4 regions of the Embleya sp. NPDC005575 genome follow, and region 4 is predicted to be linked to each of the others. Evidence: riboswitches for the same ligand, from Rfam matches in the RefSeq annotation. Region 4 holds a riboswitch; each other region holds the start of a gene.
What was found. Region 4 has a riboswitch for thiamine pyrophosphate ahead of ABZS54_RS32545 (GNAT family N-acetyltransferase). Riboswitches for the same ligand answer to the same signal wherever they lie in the genome.

Region 1 (7,578 bases), on a different contig from region 4:
TGGTGCGGGTCGAGGACGGCACCGGCGGCCAGCTCGGGTAGCCCTCGTAGCCGCCGTCGCCGGTACGGGGCTTGAGCTGTACGGGCTGCTCCCGGTCGATGCCGTTGTCGACGCCCCTGAGATGGTGGTCGAACCAACGGGTCGAATCGGCCCACATGTCGTTCGGCAGTCCGAGCAGGCCGCCCGCCTCGGCGGTGGCGTGGTCGCCGGGACGGAACTCCAGCCGCTTGGGACCGGTCAACTTCCCATAGAAGTCCGCGTATTGGTCCGGCGGGAAGAGCGAGTCGCCCCAGGCGTTGCCGAGCATGATCGCGGCGCCGTTGGCGTTGATCCGGTCCAGGTAGGTCGCGGGCGAGCGCTTGGCGCCCCACGCGAGCATCTCCGCCTCCTTGGCGAGGTTGCCGGAGAGGAAGTTCTTCAGGATCTCGGTGAGTTCGGCGCTTGGTCGACCGGTGAGGAAGCCGGCGCCGCCCAACAGCGCTGCGGCCTGGGCGTGTTCGGTTCGGCCACTGTAGATCGAGTCGATCAGGTCGGCCCAGCCGCTCATCGCGACCACGGCCTTGATCCTGGGATCGAACGCGGATGCGAGCAGGCTGATCCCGGCGCCGTACGAGACGCCGGCCATGCCTATTCGACCCGGATCGGCGGGCGTGTTGGCCAGGGCCCAGTCGATGACTCTGGACGCGTCGGCGATGTCCTCGGGCCCGGCCGTCTCGATTTCGCCACCGGACTGCCAGAAGCCGCGAGAGTTGTAGCCGATCACGACGTAGCCCTTGTCCGCGAGCTTTTGCGCGGGGACGACGTACTCGATCTGTGGCATCGCCCAACTGGTCGGCAAAATCACGATCGGGTAGTGGGTGCCGGGCGCGCCGCCGGTGGGCGTGACGACATTGGCGGCGAGCTTGGTGCCGCCGTCGCCGGGGATGTCGACGAAGCGCGGGGACGTGCCGGCGGCGGTCTGCACGGCCGCCGTCGGGATGTGCGTGGGGACGGTGCCGGCCGACGCGGCGGGACCGAGGGTGGTCCCGGCAAGGATCGCGGCCGAGACGACGGCGACCGCACGAGCGCGCACACGAGCGCGTGAACGCATGCGGAATTGACCCATGAGGGTCTCCTGACGTCATGGTCGGGGCGTGGCCCGACCCACGAGAAAGCATGGTGAAGCGACGCCCGGGGACGGCGTCTGAAGGTGACTCACGAGTAAGTTACGCGCCGGTAAATCAGGACGGAAGAGGCACGAGGCACTCCACCGCGCGAGGTTTTGTCGGCGGGGTGGCGACGACGACGGTCGCGACGAGGGGTGGAGCCGGGGCGGGCTCGGGGGTTTCTCGACCGCGGCATCGGTGAGTGCCGCTCCCCGCCCCGGTACCGTGGTGCCGGCCGGCGGGGGCAAGCGGGGGTGAGCGTGGAGGACGTCGACGCGGAGACGCGGCGGGCGTGGGAACGGGGCGAGCGCGGTCGGGCTCGGTGTGCCGAGGCGCTGAGCGCGCAGTCGACGGACGAGGGTCCGGACACCGTGCGCGAGTTGTTCGCGGAGGCGATCGAGTTGCTGACCGACGCGCTCGGCGCGCTGGACGGGGCCGATACGCGCTGGCCGGAATTCGCCTACGCGGCGGGCATCGGGTACGCCGCGAGCGCGGCACCGACCGGTGATCGGCGGGCCTGGGACCAGGCGCGGATCTGCTTCCGGCGCGCGCACCGGGCCGCACCGGCGGATGCCCACCTGCTCCGGGCCGCCGCGCAGGTGGCCGCGGCCCGGATCGGCCTCGACCCGCGCGGCACGCCGTGGCGCACCCTCCTCCACCCGCCGTCGGCCGGTGAGATCGCCGCCGCTCTCGGCCGACTCGGCACCGATGCGCTGGTGCAACTCGTACCGGGAGCCGCGGTGCTGAGCGGCGCCGACGGCACGACACGGGTGCTCGACCTGCCCGAGCTCGACTACGGCCTGGACCTGGCCGAGGGCGACCGGGAGAACTGGGCCGACATGCTCGACGCGCTGTGCGAATGGGCCTGGACCGCGGTGATGGAACCGGTACTGACCGCGCTGCCCGGCTCGTTCGGCCGCGCACCGTCCCTGGTCCTGCTGCCCGCCGGACCGTTCGGCATGGTGCCATGGCATGCGGCCTGGGCGCTCGTCGACGGCCGCCGTCGGCATGCGCTCCAGGACGCGCAGATCTCCTACATCGGCGCGCCGCGCTTGCTGTGCGAGGTCGCCGCGCGGCCGGTGAGCGTGCCGGCCCGGCGGTACCCGATCGAGATCGGCCGGGCCGCCGGCGACCCGATCGCTTTCGCGCCGGCCGGCGGTCACGACGAGACCTGGCGGGTGGTCGCCGAGTACCTGACGGCCGGCTCCCACACGGTGGTGTCGACGCTGTGGCCGGTGGACGACACGACTACCGCGCTGGTGCTGTACATGGCCCACCACTACCTCGACCGCCGTGACCTGTCCCCGGCCCAGGCCGTCCGCATCGCGCAGCTGTGGCTGCGCGACCCCAAGCGCGGCATCCCGGCCGCGATGCCGGTCGAACTGGCCGCCCGGGCCCGCGCGATCGTGCCGGACGACCTGACCGGCTGGGCGGGATTCACCCACTCGGGATGCTGAGCGCGAGCGTGCGTTTCCCCACCCCGCCTTCCCAAGCGACCCGCGAGGCGCGTACTGTTCGCCACGCCATCGCGGGAGCTCGGACCAACCGGGCTGAGAGGGCGGCATGGGGTGTCGGCGTCGAGCCGGCGCGCCCGGGGCCACCGACCGCTTGAACCTGACCGGGTAATGCCGGCGTAGGGAGAGCAGGTAGAGCCATGTCGGCTCCAGTCATCGACGACGCACGCCCCGAGGTGCCGCACGCCGGCGCCGAGGCACCCCTGATCCTGGATACCGCACCGCCCCGCACCCTGGGATTCCGCGACCAGGCGGCGTTCTGGGCCAACCTCGGCGTGAGCCTGCTCGGCTTCTCCGGCGCCCTGTACGTGCTGGCCCCGGTCGGCTATCCGCAACTGTCGATGGTCGCCGCGATCGTCGCGGCCGTCGGCGGCACGCTGATCGGCACGCTCATGGTCGCGGTCGCCGGCATCCCCGGCGCCCGCAGCGGTGCGCCCGCGATGACCGTGCTGCGCGGCCTGTTCGGCACGAAGATCTCGTACGTCCCGACGGTGTTCAACATCGTCCAGTGCATCGGCTGGGGCACCTTCGAGCTGCTGGTGATCTCGATCGGCATCGAGGCGATGACCGACGGCGACGGCCCGCACTGGTTGTACATCGTCGCCGCCGGCACGGTCACCACGGCGATGACGCTGCGCCCGTTGGGCATGCTGCGGATCCTGCGCCGCTACGTGACGATCGCGGTGGGCATCGCGATGCTCTACTTCTCGATCCAGCTGTGGCGCGAGGGCCTGCCGCCGATGACCGAGGGTTCGTGGTCCGGGTTCTTCCCGGCGATGGACGCGGCGCTCGCGGTCGCGGTCTCCTGGGTCCCGCTCGCGTCCGACTACACCCGCCACTCGCGCGGCACCAAGCCCGCGTTCTGGGCCGCGTTGAGCGGCTTCTCGATCACCAGCATCTGGTGCTACCTGCTCGGCCTGGTCGCCCTCGCCCAGGTGGGCGGCGACCCGGACAAGATCTTCGACTCGTTCCTGGGCGTCACCGCCGGGTGGGTGTTCTTCGCCGTCCTGGTCGTGCGCGAGGTGGACCAGAGCTTCGCCAACGTCTACAGCACCGCGATGTCCATCCAGAACCTCGCACCGCGTGTGGACCGCCGGGTGCTCTGCCTGGGCGTGGGCGCGCTGGTCACCGCGTTCGCGCTGATGGTGAACGACTTCGACACCTACGCGAGCTTCCTGTCGCTGATCGGCTCGATCTTCATCCCGCTGCTGGGCGTACTCGCGGTGGACCTGTTCGCCGGGCGCGGTCGGTCCGGCTGGGACCTGGGCGACCACGCGCCGGCCCGCGCGGTGATGATCGCGCCGTGGGCGCTGGGCTTTTGCATGTACCAGCTGATCAACCCGGGTTCGGTCGAGTGGTGGGCGACGTTCTGGGGCAACATCCAGGACGCGCTGCACATCCACGCGCAGGTGTGGACCTCGGCCTCACTGTTCTCGTTCGCGCTCGCGGGCGCGACCGCGTATCTCGCGGTCGCGTGGGACCGGCGGCGGGCGGTCGCGGCGCGTTGAGGTGGACCGGCCGCGTCGGTCGGGTGCCTCCTCCCGACGCGGCCGTGATCCACCCGCGGAACCTGCCGGTACTGGTCCGCTCCGCCGATCAGGGCAGCTTCACCACGGTCCCGCTGCCGGACGTCCGGGACACGCCCTGATCCGTCGGGCCGAAGGCCGAGACAAGATCCGGGGCCGACCAGCGGCGCATGTCGACGGGTGCGGTATCGGAGGGGCCCGGGTAGAGGCGGTACAGGGTGCCCGAACCGGCGATCGGGACGTCGCCGTGCACCAGGGCCACGAACGCGCGGCCGGCGGCGAGTTGTTCGGCTGGGTCGAGGTGTATCGCGGTACCGCCGACGCCTTCGCGCACACGGACCGTGAAGACGTCGACGCCCTCGTCGGCGTCCCGGCGGTACTCGGTGACCTCCGCGGCGCGCCGGCCGCGAATCAGCACCCGGTCGGTGGTCGCGGCGGCGATGATCCGGGCCAGGTCGCCGAGCGTGGCTCGGCCTCCCGGGGCGAAGTGGATGCGCAGGTCGCGGGCCAGTTCGGCGAGGCGGTCGGTGTGCCGGAAGACGTTGTGCAGGCCGTCCTGGCCGGACAGGTTCAGGTCGGTCCACTGGGCGGTGCGGGTGGTCAGGTCGACGGTCATCGGGACGCAGATCCGCGCGTCGCCCGCCAGGTCGAAGCGTTGCCGGACCGCGCTCGGATCGAACGTGCGCCCGGCGGCCACCGCGTCCAGATCCTGGAAGCCGGCGAACGGCGGACGCGTCGTCAGGCGGCGGCGGTCCTGCGTCGGCGTCGACCGCTGCTTTCCAGGTAGCGGGCCAGACCGGAGAGGAGCATGCACATGCCGATGTAGATCGGCGCGATCACGATGACCACCGGGATGAACGGCAGGCTGTAGTCGAGGTTGGTGGCGATCTGCTTGCCGGCGTAGAGGAATTCCTCGTAGGAGATCAGGTAGCCCAGCGAGGTGTCCTTGAGCGTGACCACCAACTGGCTGATGATCGTGGGCAGCATGGTGCGGACCGCCTGTGGGATGAGGATGCTCACCATCACCGTGGTCTTGCGCATGCCCAGCGCGTAGGCCGCCTCGCTCTGCCCCTTGGGGACCGCGTTGACACCGCCGCGGAAGACCTCGGCCAGGACCGATCCGTTGTACAGGGTCAGTCCGAAGATCAACGCCAGACGGGGTTCGACCTTCATCGCGATGAAGATGAAGAAGATCAGCACCAGCACCGGCATGGCCCGGAAGAACTCCACCACCAGGCCCGACAGCCAGCGCACCACTCGGTGGTCGGAGAGTCGGCCGGCCGCGAACACGGCGCCGAAGGCCAGCGAGAGTGCCGCCGCCCACGCGAAGATCTGAAGGGTGTTCCTCAGGCCGCGCAGCAACAACTTTTGCACGCCCACGTATTCGAATGGTGCCCACTTGTCGTAGGCGAACTGGTCGGTGTCGAACAGCTTGTAGACCACCCACGCCAGCACACCCACCAACAGCACCGTGACGATCCAGCCGTAGGTGCGGTGCCGGGCCAGGGCCCTGGGCCCGGGGACGTCGTACAGCGCCGAACTCTCGGTACTCATCGGGCCACCTCCAGGCGCTTCTCCAGGAAGCGGAACAGGGCGCTGATGGACAGCGTGATGATCAGGTAGCCGACCGCGATCCACATGAACGTGACGACGATGTCGTAGCCGAGTTCGTTGAGCGTGCGGTACGTGCCCAGCAGTTCGACGACGCTGAACGAACCGGCGATCGCGGTGTTCTTGGCGAGCGCGATCAGCGTGCTGCCCACCGGCGGGATCACCGCGCGCAGCGCCTGCGGCAACACGATCAGGTCGAGCGTCTGGCCGAAGTTCATTCCCAGACTGCGGGCCGCCTCGCCCTGACCGACCGGCACCGTGTTGATCCCGGCGCGGACCGCCTCGCAGATGAACGCCGAGGTGTAGCAACCCAGGGAGAGCACCGCGAGGGTGAAGAACGGGAGCACTACGCCGAATCGCGGCAGACCCAGCACGACCGCGAAGAACAACAGGGTGAGCGGGGTGTTGCGGAGCACGGTCACCCACGCGCCGCCGAGGATGCGCAGCGGCCGGACCGGGGAGACCCGGCATCCGGCCATCAGCACCCCGAGCACGAGTGCGATCGCCGAGGCGGCCAGGGTCAGTTCGACCGTACCCACGAAGCCCTTGCGGAACAGGGCGAAGTTGTCGAGCAGGACGTTCATCGTCGACGCCTTCCGCTAGTACCGGTCCACCGGCGGCGGCTGCGGAGCCGGTACGCCGGAGAGGCCGAGGGTCGAGTCGTAGGCGCGTTTCCAGTCGCCGTTCTGTTCGTGCGCGACGATCGCGTCGTCGAGCGCGAGGCGGAAGTTGCGATCGCCGCGCGGCACGCCGATTCCGTACGGTTCCTTCGAGAACGGCACTCCGGCGAGCCGGAGTTGGTCGGGCACCTTCGCGGCGTAGCCCTTGAGGATGGTGTCGTCGGTGGTGACGGCGTCGACCTGGAGACTGATCAGGTTGTCCACGCAGACCGAATAGCTGTCGTAGGCGACGGCCGTGGCCTTGGGGTAGTCGGTGACCAGGCGCTGGTACGGGGTGGAGCCGGCGACCGAACAGACCTTCTTGCCGGCCAGGTCCTGCGGGCCGTTGATGTCCTTGTCGTTCTTGCGCACCAGCAACGCCTGACCGGCCATGTAGTACGGGCCGGCGAAGCCGACCAGCTTCTTGCGGTTGTCGTTGATCGTGTACGTCCCGACGTAGTAGTCGACTTCGCCGTTCTGCAAGGAGGTCTCGCGGTTGGCGGAGGTGATCGTCTTGAACTCGATCCGGTCCGCCGGGAAGCCCAGTGACGCGGCCATCATCTTGGCGATCTCGATGTCGAAGCCCGAGTAGTAGCCGGTGGCCGGGTCCTGCTGGGCGACATACGGCTGGTCGGCCTTGGTGCCGACGATCAGTCGCCCGCGCGACTTGGCCGCGCGGAAGGTGGGCGAGTCGAGGGTGACGTCGGTGGCGACCTGATAGGACGGCAGGTCCTTGGCCTTGGGGCCCTTGGGCGGGGGAGTGCCGGACTTGCCGCACGCGGCCAGCAGCAGGGTGGCGAGGAGGAGGGCGAGCAGGGCCGCGGTCTGTGGTGTGTTGCGGAGGGCGACGGGAGTGGTGCGGGCGCGGGTTCGAGTGCGGGTGCGGGTGCGCATGTGCGATCCCCCGTCAGTGCTTGAGGATCTTGGACAGGAAGTCCTTGGCCCGGTCGGTCTCCGGGTGGTCGAAGAAGTCCTCGGGCCTGCGCGACTCCATGATCCGACCGTCCGCCATGAACACCACACGATTGGCCGCCGAGCGGGCGAAGCCCATTTCGTGGGTGACCACGACCATCGTCATGCCCTCGACCGCGAGCGTGCGCATGACTTCCAGGACCTCGTTGAT
Region 2 (7,578 bases), on a different contig from region 4:
GCTTCTGCTACTGGGGATGGCGCGGCATCGCGGGCCCGGCGGCACCGGACGAGGCGATCGTGCGCGCGGCCACCGCGCTGGAGTTGCTCCAGGCCAGCGCACTGATCCACGACGACCTGATGGACAGCAGCGACACCCGGCGCGGCAAGCCCGCCGTGCACCGGCGGTTCCAGGGCCTGCACGGGACGAGCGGCTGGGTCGGCTCGGGCGAGTCGTTCGGCTCCGCTGCGGCCATCCTGCTCGGCGACCTGTGTCTGTCCTGGTGTGACGAGATGTTCGGCGCGAGCGGGGTGGAGGACCGGGCGCTGCGGGCGGCCAAGCCGTTGTTCGACGTGATGCGCACCGAGGTGATGGCGGGTCAGTACCTCGACGTGCTGGAGCAGGCGATGGGCGGCGGCTCGGTCGAGCGCTCACGGCGCGTGATGCGATTCAAGTCCGCCAAGTACACGATCGAGCGCCCCCTGCACGTGGGCGCCGCGCTGGCCGGCGCCGACGAGGCCGCGTTGGCCGCCTACTCCGCGTACGGGCTGCCGCTGGGTGAGGCGTTCCAGCTGCGTGACGACGTGCTCGGCGTCTTCGGCGATCCCGAACGGACCGGCAAGCCCGCCGGGGACGACCTGCGGGAGGGCAAGCGGACCGTACTGCTCGCGCTCGCCGGCGAGCGGGCCTCCCGCGCCCAGGCCGAGGTGCTGGACACGCTGCTCGGGGATCCGGGACTGAGCGACATCGGCGTCAAGGAACTGCGCGTGGTGATCGAGGACACCGGCGCCCTCGCCGATGTCGAGACGATGATCACCGAACTGACCGAGCGGGCCCTCTCGGCCCTGGCCGGCGCGCCGATCGCCGAGGACGCGCGCGAAGTGCTGCGCGAGTTGGCCGACGCCGCCACCGTGCGCAGCGTCTAGCCGGGCGTCCGAGGGCGGGCCGGCGACAACGAACGGCGGGCCGGCCGGCGCGGACCGGGGCTGCTGCGACTCGGCCGGCCGCCCCCGGGCGGGATGGGGGCCGTGTGTCTGGTCGGCGTGGAACAGCGCCTGTGGCGGGTTGCGGCCGACCAGGTAGATCCCGCCGATCATCGCGGCGAGCACGAGCAGTGGGAACAGCAGCGCACCGCCGCCGTCCGATGCCGGGCCCGCGTGCCTGGGTCGGGGCGCGGGGCGTTCGGCGGCGGTGAGCCGGGGGCCGGGGATCAGCGGCGTTGTCGCGGGGTGCGGCGGGTCGTGGTCGCGGGCATCCTCTGCGGACCCCGGACGGAGACGAACGTCGGGTGTGTCCATCTCGGCAGTCTGGCCGCTCACTCCGCCCGGTTCGGCCGGAATGCGCCATCCGCGGGGCCAACCACTCGATCGGCCCAGACCGAACCACGCCCGGGCGGGCACCGCGCGGCGGCACGGTCGCAAGTACGACGAGGTTCCGCCGCCTGCCGGACATGTCCGGCATCGGGCCGGCCCGACCGTCGACCGCCGTGCGCCGGCGATCCCGGCGACCGGGGCACTCCAACGGCACGCGACCCGCCCGAGCGACCGAGCCGTAGCCCCCGGTTCCTCGGCCCGACACCCGGACTCCGGGTCAGCGCCCGGCGAGTCGCCGGACGAATTCCGCCGTGGCCTCGGCCGGGTCCGCGGCCTCGGTGATCGCGCGTACGACCACCACGCGGTCGGCGCCCGCGTCCAGCACCTGATCCAGGTTGCCCAGGTCGATGCCGCCGATCGCGAACCACGGCCGGGGCGGGCGCAGCGCGGCGGTGTAGCGGACCAGGTCCAGACCCGGCGCGGGTCGACCCGGCTTGGTCGGGGTCGGCCAGACCGGCCCGGTGCAGAAGTAGTCCACCCCGGGCTCGACGATCGCCGCGTCCACCTCGGCCTCGGCGTGCGTGGATCGGCCGATCAGCACGTCGCCGCCGACGATCGCGCGCGCCGCCGGGACCGGCAGGTCGTCCTGGCCCAGGTGCAGTACGTCGGGGCCGATCGTGTGCGCGACGTCCGCGCGGTCGTTGACCGCGAGCAGCGTGCCGTGCCGGCGGCAGGCGTCCGCGAACACCTCCAGGTATGCGAGTTCGGGGCGGGCCTCCAAGCCCTTCTGCCGCAGCTGCACGATGTCCACGCCCGCGCCCAGCACCGCGTCCAGGAACGCGGGCAGGTCGCCCTGGCGCTCCCGGGCGTCGGTGCACAGGTACAGACGGGCGGCGGCCAACCGTTCCTGACGGCTCGTCATCCGCGCGGCCTCAGATCGCCAGTGCCTGGGCGCGGCGACGCACCTCGGTCATCCGGTTCTCCTGCAGCGCCTGCACCGGCGTGCCCGGGAGCGTGTCGTCCGGAGTGAACAGCCACTCCAGCGCCTCCTCGTCGGTGAAGCCCGAGTCCGCGAGCAGGGTCAGCGTGCCGACCAGGCCCTTGACGATGTTGCCGCCCTGGAAGAAGTCGGCGGGCACCTGAAGGGCCCGGTGCTCGCCGCGGCGCACGGCCAGGAACTTGCGCTCCTTGAGCTGCTGGCGGACCTTCAGGATGTCCACGCCGAGGATCTCGGCGATGTCGGGGAGTGTCACCCAGGCGGGGACGAGGGCTTCTGTTTTGGCGTCGATCTCGCTCACCCGGCCAAGTTTAGGTTCCGCATCCGGTGCCGGCCGCCGGCGCCCGGAGGTGGGGCGGGCGAGTGGTGGTCAGCGCGCGACCGACTTGAGCGGGTTCTCCGGGTCGACGAACCGCTCCCGATCCACCGGGGTGCCCAGTTGCACGAGCTTGCGGCCCTGGGCCAGGTCGCGCGGCCGGCCCACGGCGAGCAGCGCCACCAGCCGGTCGTCGGCGAACCAGCCCGCGGTCCACTTGCCGTCCTCGTCCGCGCCCCGGAAGACCAGTTCGTCGCTCCCGCCGTGCCGGCCCACGTACTGGACCATCCGGCCGAACTGGTCGGACCAGAAGTAGGGGACCGGGTCGTACGCCTGGTCGCCGCCGAGCAGGTTGGCCACCAGCACGCGCGGTGCCTGGAGCGCGTTGTCCCAGTGCTCGACGTTCATCCGGGTGCCGTACCGGGCGGACGGGAAGTCCACGCAGTCGCCGACCGCGTACACCCCGGGCACCGAGGTGGCCAGGTGCTCGTCCACCTCGACGAAGCCGCGCTCGTTGCGGACCACGTCGGAGCCCGCCAGCCACTCGGTTGCCGGGCGCACCCCGATGCCGACCACGACCGCGTCGGCGGGCAGCCGTCGGCCGTCGGTCAGGTGCACCGCGCCCGCCTCCAGGCGGTCCACCCGCGCGCCCAGCAGCAGTTCCACGCCGGCCTCGGCGTACCACGGCACGAACCGCTCACCGACGGCGTTCGGGAAGGGTCCGGCGAGCGGGGTGTGCAGGGCCTCGACCACGGTGGTCGGGCAGCCGGCCGCGGCCGCGGCGGTGGCCACCTCGGCGCCGACCCAGCCCGCGCCGACGATCACCACGTGCGCGCCGGGCACCAGTGCGGCGCGCAGCGCGCGGGCGTCGTCGATGGTGCGCAGCACGTGCACGCCGGGAACCTCGGCCGCGCCGGGCAGGTCGAGCACACGCGAGCCGGTCGCGATCACCAATCGATCGAAGGCGATCGGCCCCGCGTCGGTGTCCACCGCGCCCGGGCGCAGTCCGGTCGCGGTCCGGCCGAACAGCACCTCGGTCTCCAGTGCGGCCCAGTCCGCCTCGAAGGAGGTGTCGTCGGTCTTGCCGGCGAGCACCTCCTTCGACAGCGGCGGGCGGTCGTACGGCGCGTGCGCCTCGGCCCCGAGCAGGGTGACGCGACCGGTGTACCCCTGGTCCCGCAGCGCCACCACGGTTTGCAGGCCGGCCATGCCGGCACCCACGACGAGCACGTTGTCCATGCAGGGCACCCTATGACGCGACTCGGCGCCGCCGACGAGCAGGGTCTTGACTCAGTCAAGGACATCTCGGCGCACTCGGGCGCCCCCGGGACACCCGAAACCGGTGTCGTAGTGTGGAGAGGTCACGGGAGCCCGGTGAGACCGGGCTGAGAGGGGGGCTGCGAGCCCCCGACCGTCCGAACCTGATCCGGGTCATACCGGCGAAGGGAGTTCCTCTCACCATGTCGAGCCCCACCATGTCCGAGCACCCCACCGACGTCGTCGTGGTCGGCGCGGGAGTCGTCGGACTGTCTGTCGCCTGGCGCGCGCGCACCCGGTACGGGCTCACGGTCACCGTCGTCGATCCGGCCCCGGGCCGGGGTGCCTCGCACGCCGCGGCCGGCATGCTCACCCCCGTCTCCGAACTCCAGTACGGCGAGGAGAGCCTGCTCCGGCTGAGTATCGAATCGGCGCGGCGCTACCCCGAGTTCGCGGCCGAACTGACCGAGGCCGCGGACCTGCCCTCGGGTTACCACGCATGCGGCACGATCGCGGTCGCGCTGGACGCGGACGACCGGGCCGTACTCAAGGACCTGCACGCCTATCAGCAGCGGCTCGGTTTGCAGTCGTCGTGGCTGACCAGCCGCGAGTGCCGTCGGCTCGAACCGATGTTGTCCCCGGCGATCACCGGCGGCCTGCACGTCGAGGACGACCACCAGATCGACAACCGCCGGCTGGTCGCGGCACTGCTCGTGGCCTGCGCGCGGGCCGGCGTCGTCTTCGTGCGCGAGAGCGTCGAGCGGATCCTGGTCGCCGGCGAGCGCGCGCACGGCGTGCGAACGGCCGGCGGACGCGACCTGATCGCCGATCAGGTGCTGCTCGCGGCGGGCTGCCGCTCGGCGCTCGTCCCGGGCCTGCCCCCCGAGGCGATCCCGCCGGTGCGGCCGGTCAAGGGCGAGATCCTGCGACTGAAGGTGCCGCCGGCGCTGCTGCCGCTGCTGTCCCGCAACGTCCGGGGCGTGGTCAAGGGCGGCAGCATGTACCTGGTCCCGCGCGCGGACGGCGAACTGGTGATCGGCGCGACCGAGCACGAACTCGGCCACGACACCGAGGTGACCGCGGGCGGCGTGTACGAACTCCTGCGCGACGCGCACGAACTCGTCCCCGGCATCACCGAGCTGCCGCTGGTCGAGACGCTCGCCGGGCTGCGCCCCGGCAGCCCGGACAACGCGCCGATCATTGGCCGCTCCGCGCTGCCCGGCCTGGTGGTGGCGACCGGCCACTACCGGCACGGCATCCTGCTCACCCCGATCACCGCCGACACCGTGGCCGAGGTCCTCGCACACGGCACCACCCCCGAACTCGTCGCGCCCTTCGGGCCCGACCGCTTCGCGACCGCCGCCCGGAAGGTGATGGCATGAACGACATCGAGGTCCGCGTCAACGGTGACCGGCGCCATGTCGCGACCGGCACCACCGTCGCCGAACTCGTGGCCACGCTGACCACCGCAGCCAAGGGCGTCGCGGTCGCGGTGGACGAGTCGGTGGTGCCGCGCGGGGCGTGGGCCCGGACCGTGCTCGACGCGGGCAGTCGCGTCGAGGTATTGACCGCCGTCCAGGGAGGATGACGGCATGGCCGACGACAAGGACGACAAGGACGACAAGCTGGTGATCGCCGGCGAGTCCTTCACCTCGCGGCTGATCACCGGGACCGGCGGCGCGCCGAGCCTGGAGATCCTGGAACAGGCGCTGATCGCGTCGGGCACCGAGATCACCACGGTGGCGATGCGCCGGGTGGACCCCGGGACCGCCGGCTCGGTGCTGGACGTGCTGCGCCGGTTGGGCATCCGGGTGTTGCCGAACACCGCCGGGTGCTTCACCTCGGGCGAGGCGGTGCTGACCGCACGGTTGGCCCGCGAGGCGCTGGAGACCGACTGGGTCAAGCTCGAAGTGGTGGCCGACGAACGCACGTTGCTGCCGGACGGGGTGGAGCTCGTGGACGCCGCCGAACGGCTGGTCGACGACGGCTTCCGGGTGCTGGCCTACACCAACGACGACCCGGTGCTCGCGCGCCGGCTCGAACAGGTGGGCTGCGCAGCGGTTATGCCACTCGGTTCGCCGATCGGCTCGGGCCTGGGCATCCGCAACCCGCACAACATCCGGCTGATCACCGAGCAGGCTGAGGTCCCGGTGGTGCTGGACGCGGGTCTGGGCACCGCCTCCGACGCGGCGCTCGCGATGGAGCTGGGCTGCGACGCGGTGATGCTGGCGACGGCGGTCACTCGCGCGCAGTCGCCGCAGTTGATGGCCGAGGCGATGCGGCACGCGGTGGACGGCGGCAGGCTGGCGTACCGAGCCGGGCGGATTCCGATGCGGCACCATGCGCACGCGTCGTCACCGATGGCCGGCATGCTGGAGGCCGGCCCCGAGCATCCCGCCTTCTGAGCCTGTACACAGGCCTGTGGGCGGGGAACCATGGGGAAGACCGTCGGCGTCCACAAAGCAGTGGACCCTACACTCCTGAACATGGACACGACCTTGAACGATCCGCTCGTCGGGCGGCTGCTCGACGGTCGATACCGGGTCGATGCCCGAGTTGCCGCGGGTGGCATGGCCACGGTGTACCGGGCTCTCGACACCCGACTCGACCGCACCGTCGCCCTCAAGGTGATGCATGCCGGGCTCGCCCAGGACCCCGAGTTCACCCGCCGCTTCATCCTGGAGGCGAAGGCCGCGGCGCGGCTGTCGCATCCCAACGTGGTCAACGTCTTCGACCAGGGCACCGACGGCGCCGTCGCGTACCTGGCGATGGAGTACGTCGAGGGCCGCACGCTGCGCGAGCTGCTCCAGGACCTGGGCAACATGACCCCGCGCGAGGCGTTCGGGGTGCTGGAGCCGATGCTGGCCGCACTCTCCGCCGCGCACCGGGCAGGCTTCGTGCACCGCGACGTCAAGCCGGAGAACGTGCTGATCTCCGACGACGGCGGGATCAAGCTCGGCGACTTCGGGCTGGCCCGCGCCACCACCACGACCGCCACCGCCGCGACCGGCAAGGTCCTGGTCGGCACCGTCGCCTACCTCGCCCCCGAGCAGGTCGAGCGCGGCGAGTCCACCCCGCGCTCGGACGTGTACGCGGCGGGCGTGGTGCTCTACGAGATGCTCACCGGCCGGCAGCCGCACCACGGTGCGACCGCCGTCGAGGTGATCTACAAGCACGTGCACGCGGACGTGCCGCCGCCTTCGCTCGCGGTGCCGGGTCTGTCGCACACGCTGGACACGCTGGTGCGCGCGGCAACCGTGCGCGACCCGGAACACCGGCCGAACGACGCCGAGACGCTGCTCACCCTGGTCCGCCGAACCCGGCACGCGATGCCGGACGCGGAACTGGACTTCGGCGCGGCGCTGCGACTGCCGCCGCCGCCCGAGCCGCTCCACGACAACGCCACGAGCGTGTTCCGGGCGGGCGAAGTGCTGTTGCCGCCGCACCTGGCGCCGCTCGGGCTGAGCGTGGACTCGACCCAGGACGAACAGGCGCGCTACGGCGGCGGGGCGTACGGCGACCCCTATCCGGCGGAGCACCACGAGTACGCGCCGGCCGCCGAGGCGCCTCCGGCAGGCACCGCCGGAGGCGGCTATCCGCAGCAGCCCGGGCTGCCGGGCCGGCGGCGTCGACGCGGGCCCTCGCGCGGGATGATCGTGCTCGCCATCGTGCTGCTGGTCGCCGCCGCGATCGGTGGCGGCGCGTGGTGGTACGGC
Region 3 (6,409 bases), on a different contig from region 4:
CTGCCGGCCACCCGGGTCGACGAGGTGCTGGAGATCGTCGGACTGGAGCAGGCCGCCGGACGGCGGGTCGGCAAGTACTCGTTGGGCATGCGACAACGACTCGGGCTGGCCACCGCGCTGCTCGGTGATCCGGAGATCCTGGTCCTGGACGAACCGGTGAACGGCCTGGACCCCCAGGCCATCCGCCGCCTGCGCACGCTCCTGCGCGAGCGTGCCGCGCACGGCCGCACCACCCTGCTGTCCAGCCACATGCTCGGCGAGGCCGCACAAACGGTCGACGACGTCGTCGTCATCGACCAGGGGCGGCTGGTCCACACCGGCCCGATCGGCGATCTCGAACAGGACGCCCTCTCGGTACGGACCCCCGAACCCGATCGGCTCTCGGCACTGGTGGCCGAAGCCGGCGGACACGTTCGACCCGCAGCCGACGGCGGACTGTGGATCGAGGGACTCCCGGCCGCCGAGATCGCTCGCCTGGCCCTGCGCGAACACATCCCGCTGGAGGAGATCACCTCGCGAACCGCGTCCCTGGAGGACGTGTTCCTCGACCTGACGAAAGGCCGAAGCGCATGAACCGGCTACTGCGAGGCGAGTTGCTCAAGACCCGCACCACCCGCTCGATCCACGCCTTCGTCGCCGGCGGAGTCGCATACACCGTGCTCAATGTGGTGATCGTCGCCGTCGCATCGGGCCGCCTGGACGAGGTGGGCGAGAAGGAGGAGGCCCTGTCCGGGCTACCGGTCCTGCTGATGTTGTGGGGCATCGTCGGCGCGGCCGGCGAGTACCGCCACCGCACCGCCGCACCGGCCGCACTGGTGGCCCGGCGCGACCGCGGCGCACTCCTGCTCGCCAGGATCGGCGCCTACGCGGTAACCGGCCTGCTGATCGGCGCGCTGCTGGTCGCCGTCTCGGTCGGGCTCGGCCTGCCGCTGCTCGCCGACCACCCGGGAGCCGACCTCACCCCCGGCGAGGTCACCTCGGTCGCCGCGAGCAATCTGACGGCCTTCGTGCTCTCTGCGATCATGGGTGCCGCCGTCGGCGCGATGGTGCGCAGTCCGGTCGTGGGGGTGGTCGTGGTGTTGCTGGTGAACTTCGCGGTGCTTCCACTGGTCGCCGGCGTCGCCGAATCCACGGCCAACTACACGCCGTTCGGGGCCGCCGAGGTGCTGGTCCGCTCGACGCACAACACGACGTTGTCGCCGGGTGCCGCCGCGGTGGTGCTGAGCGCCTGGGCGATCGTGCTGGTCGTCGCCGCCGTCGCCGGCGAACGTCGGCGTGACCTGGCGTGAACGCGATAGCCCGATCCGCACGAGCGGCGCGCCAATGGATCCGGGCGCGCCGCTCCGCGGTACTGGACGCCGTCGTCGCGGTGGTGGCCACCATCGTCGAACTCAGTCTGACCTTCAACGACGCGACACCCGTTCGGCCGCACCTCGTCGTACTCGTCGTGTGCACCGGTGCCCTCCTGCTCGCCCGACGGCGCGCGACGCTCACCGTGCTGCCGGCCGTCTGCGCGGTCGAGGCGCTGCTCGTGGCCACCGGCGGCAATCCCGGTGGGGCACCGGCGTTGGTGGCCCTGTTCACCGTCGCCGAACTGCGCGAGCGACGAGTGTCGGTGGCCGCCCTCGTGCCGACGGCGCTGTTCCTGATGGTGGCGGACATCGTCTCGTTCCCCGTCACCATCGGCGCGTGGGCTGTGGGCACCTACGCACAGACCCGGCGCCGCTACACCGCGGCCCTGGAGGAACGCGCGGCCCACCTGGAGCGCGAGCGCGAACAACTCTCGGTGATCGCAGCCCAGCGCGAGCGCGCCGCGATCGCCCGCGAACTGCACGACATCATCGCCCACTCGGTCACCGTGACGCTCGTGGGCGTACGCGGCGCGCGACGTGCTGCGCACCGCGCCCGACGTGGCCGACGACACGCTGGAGCGGGTCGAGACCAACGCCGAGCAGAGCCTGGTCGAGTTGCGCCGGATGTTGCTGCTGCTGCGTGAGCCGGACCAGGGGGTCCGAATGCGCCCGCAGCCCTCGCTGGCCCAACTGCCCACGCTGGTCGCCTCGTACGGCGAGGCCGGGCTGCCGGCGCGCCTTGAGGTCACCGGCGCGTCCCGACCGCTAGCCGGGGGCGTCGAGTTGTCGGTGTACCGCATCGTCGAGGAGGCGCTGACCAACGTGCTCAAGCACGCCCGACCCGCCCACGTCGCGGTGACCCTCGACTTCGGCCGTACACACCTGCACGTCGCGGTCGTCAACGACGGCGAGCAGGTGCCCGAACCCTCCTCGGGTGGACACGGTATCGCCGGCATGCGCGAGCGGATCGGCCTCCTCGGCGGCGAACTGGAGGCCCACCCCGGCCCGGACGGCGGATTCCGGGTCTCGGCCCGGCTTCCCCTGGGAGATGCGACATGAGCGCCCGGAGCATCCGCCTGCTGATCGTCGACGACCAGGAGCTGATCCGAACCGGCCTGCGCCTGTTCCTCCAGACCCAGGACGACCTGGTCGTCGTCGGCGAGGCCGAGGACGGCGACGAGGCGATCGAACTGGCCGCCGCCCTGCGCCCGGACGTGATCCTCATGGACATCCGGATGCCACGCGTGGACGGCGTCGAGGCCACCGCCCGATTGCACGCCGAGGGCATCTCGCCGCCCCCGCGCGTACTCATCCTCACCACCTTCGATCTGGACGAGTACGTCTTCGGCGCGTTGCGGGCGGGCGCTGCGGGATTCCTGCTCAAGGACGCCTCCCGAGCCCGGCTGCTGGAGGCGATCCATGTCATCCACGACGGCGAGGCGTTGCTCTCGCCCTCGATCACCCGGCGCCTCATCGAGAACTTCGCCGCCCGTACCGAACCGCTCCGGTCGCCGCCGCGCTCCTGGCAGCCCTGACCCCGCGCGAACGAGAGGCCCTGCTGCTGGTCGCCCGCGGCCTCTCCAACAGCGAGATCGCCGCCCACCTGGTGGTCACCGAGGCGACCGTGAAGAGCCACGTGGGCAGCATGTTCGCCAAACTGGGCCTGCGCGATCGGGCACAGGCGGTGGTGTTCGCCTACGAGCACGGCGTCATCGTCGCCGGCGAGGGCGGCCCGCCCGGACCGGCCTGACGACGTCCCGGGAACCACCGTGCCCCCGAGACGTCGTCCGGCACGCGAAGGTCAGTCGGCCAGCGGCAGATAAACCCGGTTGCCCGCGGCCGCGAACTCCGCCGACTTGGCCCGCATCCCGGCCTCGGCATCCACCTCGGTCGTCCCGACGGCAGCCCCGGCCCCGTCGCCGTGCTCGGCACGGATGCCGTGCGAAATCCGCATCGAACAAAACTTCGGCCCACACATCGAGCAGAAGTGGGCCGTCTTGGCCGGCTCCGCCGGAAGCGTGGCGTCGTGGTAGGCCCGCGCGGTGTCCGGGTCCATCGCCAGGTCGAACTGATCCTGCCAACGGAACTCGAAGCGGGCATCGGAGAGCGCGTCGTCCCACGCCTGCGCACCCGGGTGGCCCTTGGCGAGGTCCGCCGCGTGGGCCGCGATCCGGTAGGCGATCACGCCCGCCTTGACGTCGTCCCGGTCGGGCAGGCCCAGATGCTCCTTCGGCGTCACGTAGCACAGCATCGCGGTGCCCCACATGCCGATCATCGCCGCGCCGATCGCCGACGTGATGTGGTCGTATCCGGGGGCGACGTCCGTGGTCAACGGGCCGAGCGTATAGAACGGCGCCTCGTCGCAGATGCGTTGCTGGAGGTCGACGTTCTCCTTGATCTTGTGCATGGGCACATGGCCCGGGCCCTCGATCATCACCTGCACGTCCATCGACCGGGAGATCCGGCCCAGTTCGCCCAGCGTCTCCAACTCGGCGAACTGCGCCGCGTCGTTGGCGTCCGCGATGGATCCCGGACGCAGCCCGTCGCCGAGCGAGTAGGTCACGTCGTACGCGCGCAGGATCTCGGTCAGTTCGGCGAAGTGCGTGTAGAGGAAGTTCTCTTGATGGTGGGCCAGGCACCACGCCGCCATGATCGAGCCGCCCCGCGAGACGATCCCGGTCTTGCGCCGCGCGGTCAGCGGCACGTAGCGCAGCAACACGCCGGCATGCACCGTCATGTAGTCCACGCCCTGCTCGCACTGCTCGATCACGGTGTCCCGGTACAGCTCCCAGGTGAGTTCCTCGGGCTTGCCGTTCACCTTCTCCAGCGCCTGGTAGAGCGGCACCGTACCGATCGGGACCGGCGAGTTGCGCACGATCCACTCGCGTGTGGTGTGGATGTCCTTGCCGGTGGACAGGTCCATCACGGTGTCCGCACCCCACCGGATCGCCCACACCAGCTTGTCGGTCTCCTCCTCGATCGAGGAGGTCACCGCCGAGTTGCCGATGTTCGCGTTGACCTTGACCAGGAAGTTCTTGCCGATCACCATCGGCTCGATCTCGGGGTGGTTGATGTTCGCGGGCAACACCGCACGACCGGCGGCAATCTCGTCCCGGACCAGCTCGGGCGCCAAGCCCTCGCGGATCGCCACGAACTCCATCTCCGGGGTGACCAGCCCGCGTCGCGCGTAGGCGAGTTGGGTCACCGCCTCGGAACCGGACGCGCGCCTGGGTCGGGCCCCGGCACCCGGCACCGCGAATCCGGCCGGCGTCAGCGCGCCGATCCGGCCGTCGTAGCGGGCGGTGTCGCCGCGCTCCTCGATCCAGGCCTCCCGCAGCGCGGGCAGGCCGCGCCGCACATCCACCTCGAAGGCGGGGTCGGTGTACGGGCCCGAGGTGTCGTACAGGCGAACCGTCTCGCCGTTGGTCAGATGCACCGTGCGTACCGGAACGCGCAGGTCCTCGCGCGATCCGGCGACATAGCCGCGGTGGTGGGCGGGGGCAATCGGTCCGCTGGTGACCGTCCGTGCGGCGGCCGGGTCGGCCGTCGGGGCAGCGGGCAGCGAAGTGTTTTGCGAGGTCATGGAAAGGCTCCCTACGCCGGCATTACCCGGTCAGGTTCTGCGGTCGGCGCGGCCTCAGCGCCCTCTCAGCCCGGTGCCCCGAGCTCCCGTGTATCTCCGCGTGGTGCGCCCCCCACCCTGGCACACCGACCGCCGCACGACCAGCACCGGTTCAGCCGAGCGGGTCGCGCGGCCCGCGGCCGACCACCGCGGTGCGCGCGAGCACGACCATCCCGATCGTGACGCACAGCCCGACGACGCCTTTGACGATGAGCATCAGGAAGGCCGAGAACAGCCAGATCAGCAACCAGCACAGCAGGACCAGCACGAGCACCGGTCCGCCGATGCGTGCCCAGCGCGGCCATGTCTCCATCGTCCAACCCCCAGTCACGCGAACCCGCGAGACGTGCACACCCGGGAAGCACATTCCCCGGGAGGACACGCCGTACCCGGGTGGACCGGTTCCGGTCCGTCCGGGAACGATCCGGTCCGCCCGGACCCGCTCAGACCGGCCAGCGCTCGCCGCGCCACGCGGCGTCCCAGAACATCCACTCGTAGCGCGCCGTCGTGGTGAAGTGCTCAATCATCCGAGCCCGTTCGGTCGCCGAGAGGTCCTCGCCGATCCGGTCCACCAGGTCGAGCACCGCGCGCACCGTCGCCTGGAACTCCTCGGCGCCGTAGGTGGCGATCCAGCGCCCGTACAGCTCGTCGGGCGAGCCCTTGGCCAGCAGTGCGTCGCCCACTCGGGCGTAGATCCAGTAGCAGGGCAGCACCGCCGCCACACCCTCGGCGAACGAGCCGTTGTGCACCGTGGCGAGCAGATAGCTGACGTACGCCCGAGTGCTCGGCAACACCGGCTCGGTCGCGGTGGCGTCGGCCACCGAGCTGCCGAAGTCGACCATGAAGCCCTCGTGCAGCGAACGCTCGGCGGCGATCGCGCCGGCCGCGTCGCCCGCGAACTGCACGGTCGTTGCCTCGTCCGGCGCCTTGGCCGCACACACCGCCAGCGCCTTCGCGTAGTCGCGTAGGTAGTGCGAGTCCTGCACGACATAGTGCCGGAACGCCTCGCGCGGCAACGTGCCGTCGGTCAGTCCGTGGATGAACGGGTGGTCGAGGATCGCCGCGTAGACGTCCTCGATGGCAGCCCAGAGTTCGTCGCGCAGCGTCATCGGATGTACTCCCCGTCGTCGGATCCCGAGATCCGATCGCTGGATCCCCAGGTGCGATTGTCGTACATGCGTGCGGGCCGCCCACAGGTGTGCCCACCGCCGGCCGCCCCTCGCGCCCGGCCCTCGCCCTCAGCCCTCCGGTGGCGAGAAGAACACCAGGACCCGCAGCGCTTCGGTGATCCGGTGGAAGCGGTGTGGCACCTGCGCCGGTACGTACACGATGCTGCCGCGCGCCACGGCCGTGGACTCGTCGCCGACGGTGAGCGTGGCCCGGCCGCTGATCACCACATACGCCTCGTCCTGGTTGTGCGGCTTCTGGGTGTCGC
Region 4 (7,578 bases):
ACCGCGGCGCCCTGGGTGAACAGGTTGGCGAAGTTGCCCGCGCTCAGGAACCTCGGGCGCATGATCGCGAAGACCGTGCACAGCACCACCAGGCCGAGCACGGCGGGCATCGCGCCGGTGTCGCCGCCGCGAAGTCGGGCGATGTAGCCCTTGATGTGCGTGATCACCGGCGACTCGGGCGCATCGGACTCGCTCTTGTCGGCGAGAGGCAGGACGCTGCTCGTCATCGGTTCACTCCGTTTCGACCCGCGCCGGGACCGAGTGCCTCGGTCTGCCCCGACGTGATGAGTTCGACGATCTGGGAATGGGTGATCTCGCTGGTGCTGACCTGTGCGGCGGTGCGGCCCAGGTAGAGCACCGCGATCCGGTCGGCGACCGCGAACACGTCGTTCATGTTGTGCGAGATGAGCACGACGGCCAGGCCGTTGTCGGCCAGTCGGCGCACCAGTTCGAGCACCTGCGCGGTCTGCGAGACGCCCAGCGCGGCGGTGGGTTCGTCCAGGACGACGACCTTGCTGTTCCACAGCACCGCCTTGGCGATCGCCACGGTCTGGCGCTGGCCGCCGGAAAGGCTGGAGACGCGCTGGCGGATCGAGGAGACGGTGCGTACGGACAGGCCGGCCAGGGTCTCCTCGGCGATCTGCTCCATGCTGTCCTCGTCCAGCACCCAGCCGCGCCGGCGCTCGCGACCGAGGAACATGTTCTGCACGATGTCGAGGTTGTCGCACAGGGCGAGGTCCTGGTAGACGATCTCGACGCCCAGGTCGGACGCGTCGCGGGGGCTGTTGACGGTGACCGGCGCACCGCCGAAGAAGTACTCGCCGGAGTCGGCGGTGTGGATGCCGCCGATGCACTTGACCAGGGTCGACTTGCCCGCGCCGTTGTCGCCGACGAGCGCGGTCACCTGGCCCTCGTACACGGACAGGTCCACGTCGCGCAGGACGTGTACGGCGCCGAAGCTCTTGTTGATGCCGCGCAGTTCGAGCACGGGATCGGACGCGGGCGGCGGGGCGGGGGTGGGGGACAGGGCCACGGTGCGGGCTCCTCGCGTGGGGGTGGCGGCCGGGTTCGCGCCGGCCGGAACCGACCCTCGTGGGTGCGGTTCCGGCGCAACTGCGCGACGTGCTGGGCTAGTTGATGCCGAACTCGGTGCACTTGGCGGCGTACGCGCCGGTGCACAGGGTGTCCTTGGTGACGTACCCGTCGGCGACCACGTCCTTGACGTTCTCCTTGTAGATGGCCAACGGCTCCAGCAGCACGGACGGCACGTCGCGCTTGCCCTCGGGGTCGCGGACGATGGCGGGCACGGCGGGCTTTTGGCCCTTGGCGAGGGCGACGGCCAGCCCGGAGACCGCGTCGGCCTCCTTCTTGATCGCCTTGTAGACGGTCATGCACTGGTCGCCGACCAGGATGTTCTGCAGAGCGGTGGTTTCCGCGTCCTGACCGGTGACCGGGACCTTGCCGTTGAGTTTCTGCTTCTTCAGGATCGAGATCGCGGCGTTGCCCAGGCCGTCGTTGGCTGCCACGACGCCGGAGATGTTCGGCGACTGGGTGAGCATCTGCTCGAACAGGTTCGCGCCCTCGGTGTTGTTCCAGTCCGGGACGGCCTGGTCCGGGCCCTTGACGTACTCGCCGGAGTCGAACTTCGGCTTGAGTACCGCGTCGTAGCCCTGCTTGAGCAGCGTCGCGTTGTTGTCGGTGGCCGAGCCGTTGAGCATCGCGACGGTGGGCTTTTGCGCGTTCGCGGCGGACAGGCACTTTTCGAGGCCCTGGCCCATCAACGTGCCGACCTTCACGTTGTCGAAGCTGACGTAGTACTGCGCGCTGCCGCCGAGAGTCAGTCGGTCGTAGTCGATGGTGGCGACACCCTGGGACTTGGCCTTGTCCAGAACGGCCTTTCCGGTGCCGCTGTCCAGGTTGACGATGATCAGGACGGTCGCGCCGTTGGTGATCATCTGGTCGGCCAGGGTCTGGAACTGGGACTTGTCGCCCTGCGCGTTCTGGATGTCGTAGTCGACGCCGGCGGCCTTGAAGGCGTCGGTGAGGTACTTGCGGTCGTTGGTCTCCCACCGGCCCGACGTCTTGCTGTCGGGCAGGATCACGCCGATCTTGGCCTTCTTGCCACCACCGTTCGTGGAGCCGGACGAGCCGGTGCCGGAATCGTCCGAGCAGGCGGAGAGGGTGCCGGCGGCGAGTACGGCGCAGGCGGAGACGGACACGAGGAACCTCTTGCGCATGGTGGATCCCTTCGGGCACGCGCCGGTGGGGCCGGCGGGGACGTGGAAGACGTCGTCGGGGGTGGTGCGGCGTCGGGTGGTGCGGCGGGGTGGTGCGGTGCGGGCTGTGTGGCGTGTGACAGACGGGTGCGCGGGTGCACGACAGCGGGCAGCTGCAACAGGTGAAGGCGGTGTCGCCTTAAATGTTGTGGGCGACAACGTAATAGCCTCATCGGGTGTTCGCCAGACCCCGGAACCCCTGAGAAATGCCGGCTACGGTAACGGTTCGGAAACGTAAGCGAACCAAAAACTGGTTGTTAGCCGGGAGGATCTTCAGGAATCAACGCTTTGCGGCCCGGTTGGCGTCGAGTGGCTTCGGATCGCGAACGCGGGTGGGTGAGGCTTGGGCGCGGATTAAGTTTCGAGCCGCAACTTAGGTGGGGGGTGGGTGTGTTGGGTGGGCCGAGTGGACGGTGTGGACGGGCGCGGCAACCTTTTCGGGTGTGCTTGGCCGGGGTGGGGCTGGGGCTGGGGTGGGCCGAGGTGTTCGGCACGCGGTGGATCTACTTCGACGCGCTGATGGTCGGGATCACCTTCTTCGACCTCAACATCGGGGCGGCGACGGCGGAGCCGATCACCGTCGGGATGTTCGCGATGGGCACAGCTGTCAGCCTGTTCGTCGGGACTGCGCGGGAACGGCTTCGAGGTACGCGTGGTGGAGAACGTGGGCCACTTCATCCACCGCGACGACTTCGACGCCTTCCTGGAGTCGCTCGACGGCTGGATCCGACCCACCGTCGACTCCGGCCCCGCCCTCGCCGCACGAAACGCCCCGCGGATACGCCGCCCCGCGTACGCGCCGCGCCATCCAGGACTCCGGCCTGGCCCGCTCCGAGGCCGCCGGTGACCTGTACGAGGCGTTGGTCAAGGTTGCCTTCCGGAGCGAGCGGGCGAAGGCCAAGCTCGGCCCGCTCGGCGTGAGGTACGGGCAGACCAGCGGCGACATCGGGCCGCTGGAAGGCCACGCTGCGGCGGCGGTACCGGACGCGATGGCGTAAGGCGCGGGATTCGGCGGCGCCCGACCCATTCGGCCCGGAGCGAACGGCGTTCCGTCGACGGCTGTCGCGCGGATATGGTCCGAATATGGGTGAATCGAGGGGTGTATCGAGCGTGGTCGAGATCGACGGGATCCGCTTGGCGTACGACGTGTGGGGTGCGCCGGAGGCCCCGCCGCTGGTGCTGCTGCACGCACTTGGCGAGGACGCCACGCACTGGGTCCGCATAGCCGAAGCCCTGGCCGAGCAGTGGCGGGTGTACGCGGTCGATCTGCGCGGGCACGGGCGCAGCGATTGGCCCGGGGACTACTCCATCGAATTGATGCGGGACGACCTGGTCGGCTTCCTCGACGCACTCGGCCTCGATCGGGTGGACCTGATCGGGCACTCGTTGGGCGGCGTGGTGGCCTACGTGTTCGCGCAGGAACACCCGGAACGGGTGGGACGGTTGGTGCTCGAGGACGTCTCCGTACCGCTGCCGCGCGACCCGATCCCGCCGACGCGGCCCGAGGGCGAACTCGGCTTCGACTGGGACATGGTCGTCGCCGTCCGCAAGCAGGTCGACACTCCCGATCCCGTGTGGTGGGAGCGCCTGGCCCGAATCACCGCCCCCACCCTCGTCGTTGCCGGCGGCTCGGCGAGCCATATTCCGCAGGACCGTGTCACCGAGTGGACCCGCCGTCTTTCCGACGCCCGGGTGGTCACCATCCCGGCCGGCCACCTGATCCACGCCGCCGAGCCCCAAGCCTTCACCGAGGTGACCAGGTCCTTCCTGCGCACGCCCGCCAAGGTCGCCGACCCGGTCCACCCCCGCGACCCCGCCCACTGACCGGTCGACTTCTCCCGCGCCGCGACGTTCACTCACCCCTCACGCCTCGGGCCGCGATCGGCGCCCCGAATTCCTCCCGCCGACACGGACATCTCCGTATTCGCCGACCGGTGCTAGGCGCCGAAGCGTAGGGTCTCGCCGGTTTCCAGCACCGTCTTGAGGTTGGACAGGATCATCGGCCAGCCCTCGCGGATGCTCTTGAGTATCTCGGAATCCGGCGCGAAGCCCTCGTGCAGGACGCGCAGCGCGACCACCTCGCCCAGCGGTACCAGGTCGAAGGAGACCCGGGAGATCGGCTCACGGCGGTGTTCGGCGAGTTGTTCCGCGCTCCAGCCGAACATCTCACCGATCTCGGGCTCGTAGTTGTGCCACGTGTACGCCAGTCGACGAGGCGGTTCGGCCGCCAGCACCACCTGGCCGGCGTCACGCGGTGCCGTCCGCGGTGACATCCACCAGCGGACCGGCGAGCCGACCTGCCAGTCCGATTCCGGTCCCGAGCCGTCGAAGTAGCGGCTGATCTCGGCCCGGTCGGTCAGTGCGCGCCACAACTCCTCGGGGGTGGTGCGGATGTACATGACGTAGGTGAACTGGATATCGGACACGGGGTTTCTCCCAAGGGTGCGGCAGCGGACGCGGGCGCGACCGGTGCCGGGGATCGCCTTCGTTCCACTATCCGCCGGCTCGGCCCGGCAGTCCGGCACCGCGCGCACGCCACGCCGAAGGACGCGACGGAACCACGCGGACGTCGTCCGATCGGCCGATCACGCACCCCGAAGCGGGCGGGCACCCGTCCCCGGCTTCGCCCTACGGACGATCCGCGCTCGGGGGTGTGCCGGCGTCACCCTCCTCCGCTGTGTTCCCCACCGGGTCGAGCGCCGCCGCCGGCTCCAGCTCCAGCGCCATCGACACCGAGTCCACGTAGCGGCCGTCGAGCAGGAACTCGCCTTTGGCGATGCCCTCGACCGTGTATCCGCACTTCTCGTACAGCCGCCACGCGCGGGAGTTGGTCCCCAGCACGTGCAGCGTGATCCGTCGGGCGCTGCGGCGAACGGCCTCCGCGCGGGCGGCGGTCAGCAGCAGGACGCCGATGCCACGGCCCTGATGGGCGGGATCCACCGCGAAGCCGTGGATGTATTGGACGTGCCCACTGGCGGCCATCCGGGACGGACGTATCTTGACGAAGCCGCGTACCTCCGACCCCTCGTACGCGACCAGCACGTTTGCCGGCGGGGTGTCGGGGTCGAAGAACGGGCGTGCCGGCGGCAGGGGCGGCGTAGGGGTGACCCGCGTGCTCCAGGTGTCGTGGTCGATCCGGGTCAGCGCGGGTCCGTCCGCCGGTTCGGCGGCGCGTACGTGGATGTCGGGGAGGGGGTGGGGCCCGGATGCGTCGTCGGTTTCGCGTGCGTCTCGCTGCATGTGCCCAGGGTGGTGGGCGCGCGCTCGACCGGGCAATGCCATTGTTCGCCGTCCGGGACTACCCGCCGTCCGCGTCGGGCCGCGCACCGGTCTGAGCGCGGTTGCCGCGGCGTACCTGGAGGTCGTGTACGAACTCGCCACCCCCATCGACTGACGGCGCGTGGGGGCTCACTGGAAGGTTCGCTCGCCACAACGCAAACGATGGTTGGCGGTGGCCGGCGCGAGTACTACAACTCCGGTGAAGACAAGCGAACGCGCGTTCGTCGGGCCCGGTGACCGGGCGGACGTACGCGCGAAAAGGACCTACGAGGTGGGCTCCCTGCGCCGGCATTGTCCGGATCAGGTGCTAGGGGTCGCGTTCCGGTCCATTCGACCTTCACGCCTCTCAGCCCGACCACCCGACCTTGGCTTGAGCCGAAGCTCCCATCTCCAAGGCCAACCACTGATCGATCGAACTCCCTCGCTCGCCCCGTAGGCCACTAACCACCATACTCCTGGACAAAAGCCTCGCCAAGGGGTCGGCCGAAAGTGGGACGAGGTTGGAGTCCCGGGGCTATTGAGCCTCGGGACCCCAACCGTTGTCAGTGGGCCGTGTGAGCGCTGTGCCCGATGTCGGACAACAAGGCCGACCAGCCGTCGTTCGCGAAGACCAGCATGGGGCTGTCGGGGACCCTGCTGTCGCGGACCGGGACGACGCCGGGCAGGCCGCCGGCTACCTCGACGCAGTTACCGCCATCAGCATTGGTGTAGGAGGACTTGCGCCAGCGGGCCATGCTCAGGTCACGTGCGATGCTCATCGGTTGCGAAACCCTTCGCTGCGGATTCGATCAGGACCAGGGAAGCCGTCGGCGAGAGCGCGGCCGCTCTGGCCAGATCGTATGCCTTCTGATAGCTCCCGGCCACGGTCGGATCGTCGATCAGCTGGCCCGTGTAAGCGCCCTCGACGTATACGACAGGTGAGGCATCCGCGAAGGACATCAAGGAGACGACGCCCGTCATGAACGGGTGCGGGCCGTCGGTGAACGGCTGCACTTGCACCAGGTAGCGGCGACTTCTGCCGGCCTCGACGATGGCCAGCAATTGTTCGTGCATGATCTCGGGCGACCCCACGACGACGTGCAGCGCAGCCTCGTGGATGATCTCCCAGATTCTGGGAGGGCGTTGCCTGTCCAGCAGCCGCGCTCGCTCCATGCGCGTTCGCACGAGTTCTTCGATTTCGTCCTCGGCGGTGAAGGGGCGAGCGGACTTGGTGAATGCGCGTGCGTACGCCTCGGTTTGCAGGAAGCCCGGTACCAGCATCGGTGAGTACTCGCTGATCGTCAGCGCGCGCTCCTCCAACTCCGCCGCGTCCGCGAAGTATTCGGCGTGCCCGGACCGGCGGGCCAACGCGCAGAGGCGCTGGAGGTGCTCGCCGGTGTCGAACACCTCGTCGAACATCTTCGAGGTCTCCACCAGAGGCCGCCGCTTACCCGATTCGAAGTGGGCGATGTTCGAATCGTGGCAGAACACGTGCTCGGCGAGCTGGGCCTGGGTCAGCCCCGCGGCCTCGCGCAGTCGGAGCAACTCCGAGGCGTAGAAGGCCCTTGGTGACTTGTAGGGGTCCAGATTCCTGCGTGGCATGGATCATCACTCCGCTTCGTACGCAACGTCAGGGTCGGCCCCGGCCCGAGATCAACGTAACGGTTGAAAGTGATGCGATACGCGCGAATCCCGATATCCGTCCCCTATCCGGTCTCGGGGTGAGCCGACGTCGCCGAGGCCGGCCGGTTCCGGAGTGAAGGTGGGCCCGGCGGCGTCGCGTGGGCGCCGCCGGGCCTGGGAGGCAACGGTCGAAAGGGGGTCGACCGATGCCGGGTCGGGTGCGTTCAGCCGGTGAAGTTCTCGAAGAGGTTGGTGAATTCGTACGGGGATTGGCTGATGCCGCTGCACGTGGGTGAGACGCCGCCGCCCGGGCAGGAGTCGTTGTCGCGGCCCGCCGACCAGAACGCCAGATCATCGAGCCGGCTCCTGGACACGTCTTGGGACACGAGTCGGGGGACGAGAGCGGTGCTGGACATGCCGT

Region 1: another riboswitch for thiamine pyrophosphate. It lies ahead of ABZS54_RS24775 (cytosine permease); the one in region 4 lies ahead of ABZS54_RS32545 (GNAT family N-acetyltransferase).
Region 2: another riboswitch for thiamine pyrophosphate. It lies ahead of thiO (glycine oxidase ThiO); the one in region 4 lies ahead of ABZS54_RS32545 (GNAT family N-acetyltransferase).
Region 3: another riboswitch for thiamine pyrophosphate. It lies ahead of thiC (phosphomethylpyrimidine synthase ThiC); the one in region 4 lies ahead of ABZS54_RS32545 (GNAT family N-acetyltransferase).

Annotation. Positions count from the first base shown of each region.
Region 1 is NZ_JBEXCV010000079.1:26,891-34,468, forward strand. Features, by position in the region: gene ABZS54_RS24765 (alpha/beta fold hydrolase) at 1-1,105, opposite strand, end outside; gene ABZS54_RS24770 (CHAT domain-containing protein) at 1,400-2,602, shown strand; TPP riboswitch at 2,664-2,804, shown strand; gene ABZS54_RS24775 (cytosine permease) at 2,800-4,167, shown strand; gene ABZS54_RS24780 (hypothetical protein) at 4,256-4,882, opposite strand; gene ABZS54_RS24785 (amino acid ABC transporter permease) at 4,924-5,739, opposite strand; gene ABZS54_RS24790 (amino acid ABC transporter permease) at 5,736-6,380, opposite strand; gene ABZS54_RS24795 (glutamate ABC transporter substrate-binding protein) at 6,396-7,349, opposite strand; gene ABZS54_RS24800 (amino acid ABC transporter ATP-binding protein) at 7,363-7,578, opposite strand, start outside.
Region 2 is NZ_JBEXCV010000033.1:36,586-44,163, reverse strand. Features, by position in the region: gene ABZS54_RS14330 (polyprenyl synthetase family protein) at 1-905, shown strand, start outside; gene thiE (thiamine phosphate synthase) at 1,570-2,214, opposite strand; gene ABZS54_RS14320 (Rv2175c family DNA-binding protein) at 2,225-2,590, opposite strand; gene ABZS54_RS14315 (FAD-dependent oxidoreductase) at 2,660-3,844, opposite strand; TPP riboswitch at 3,959-4,071, shown strand; gene thiO (glycine oxidase ThiO) at 4,066-5,244, shown strand; gene thiS (sulfur carrier protein ThiS) at 5,241-5,450, shown strand; gene ABZS54_RS14300 (thiazole synthase) at 5,455-6,267, shown strand; gene pknB (Stk1 family PASTA domain-containing Ser/Thr kinase) at 6,349-7,578, shown strand, end outside.
Region 3 is NZ_JBEXCV010000009.1:31,412-37,820, forward strand. Features, by position in the region: gene ABZS54_RS04970 (ATP-binding cassette domain-containing protein) at 1-573, shown strand, start outside; gene ABZS54_RS04975 (ABC transporter permease) at 570-1,289, shown strand; partial or broken gene ABZS54_RS04980 (histidine kinase) at 1,649-1,943, shown strand; gene ABZS54_RS04985 (ATP-binding protein) at 2,016-2,411, shown strand; partial or broken gene ABZS54_RS04990 (response regulator transcription factor) at 2,408-3,102, shown strand; gene thiC (phosphomethylpyrimidine synthase ThiC) at 3,154-4,935, opposite strand; TPP riboswitch at 4,927-5,035, opposite strand; gene ABZS54_RS05000 (hypothetical protein) at 5,087-5,287, opposite strand; gene tenA (thiaminase II) at 5,418-6,083, opposite strand; gene ABZS54_RS05010 (cupin domain-containing protein) at 6,213-6,409, opposite strand, start outside.
Region 4 is NZ_JBEXCV010000135.1:1,556-9,133, reverse strand. Features, by position in the region: gene ABZS54_RS32580 (ABC transporter permease) at 1-227, opposite strand, end outside; gene ABZS54_RS32575 (ATP-binding cassette domain-containing protein) at 224-1,033, opposite strand; gene ABZS54_RS32570 (substrate-binding domain-containing protein) at 1,131-2,237, opposite strand; partial or broken gene ABZS54_RS32565 (alpha/beta hydrolase) at 2,902-3,003, shown strand; gene ABZS54_RS32560 (hypothetical protein) at 3,137-3,274, shown strand; gene ABZS54_RS32555 (alpha/beta hydrolase) at 3,360-4,100, shown strand; gene ABZS54_RS32550 (SRPBCC family protein) at 4,214-4,702, opposite strand; gene ABZS54_RS32545 (GNAT family N-acetyltransferase) at 4,905-5,516, opposite strand; TPP riboswitch at 5,816-5,988, opposite strand; gene ABZS54_RS32540 (DUF397 domain-containing protein) at 6,098-6,313, opposite strand; gene ABZS54_RS32535 (helix-turn-helix transcriptional regulator) at 6,297-7,136, opposite strand; gene ABZS54_RS32530 (hypothetical protein) at 7,382-7,573, opposite strand.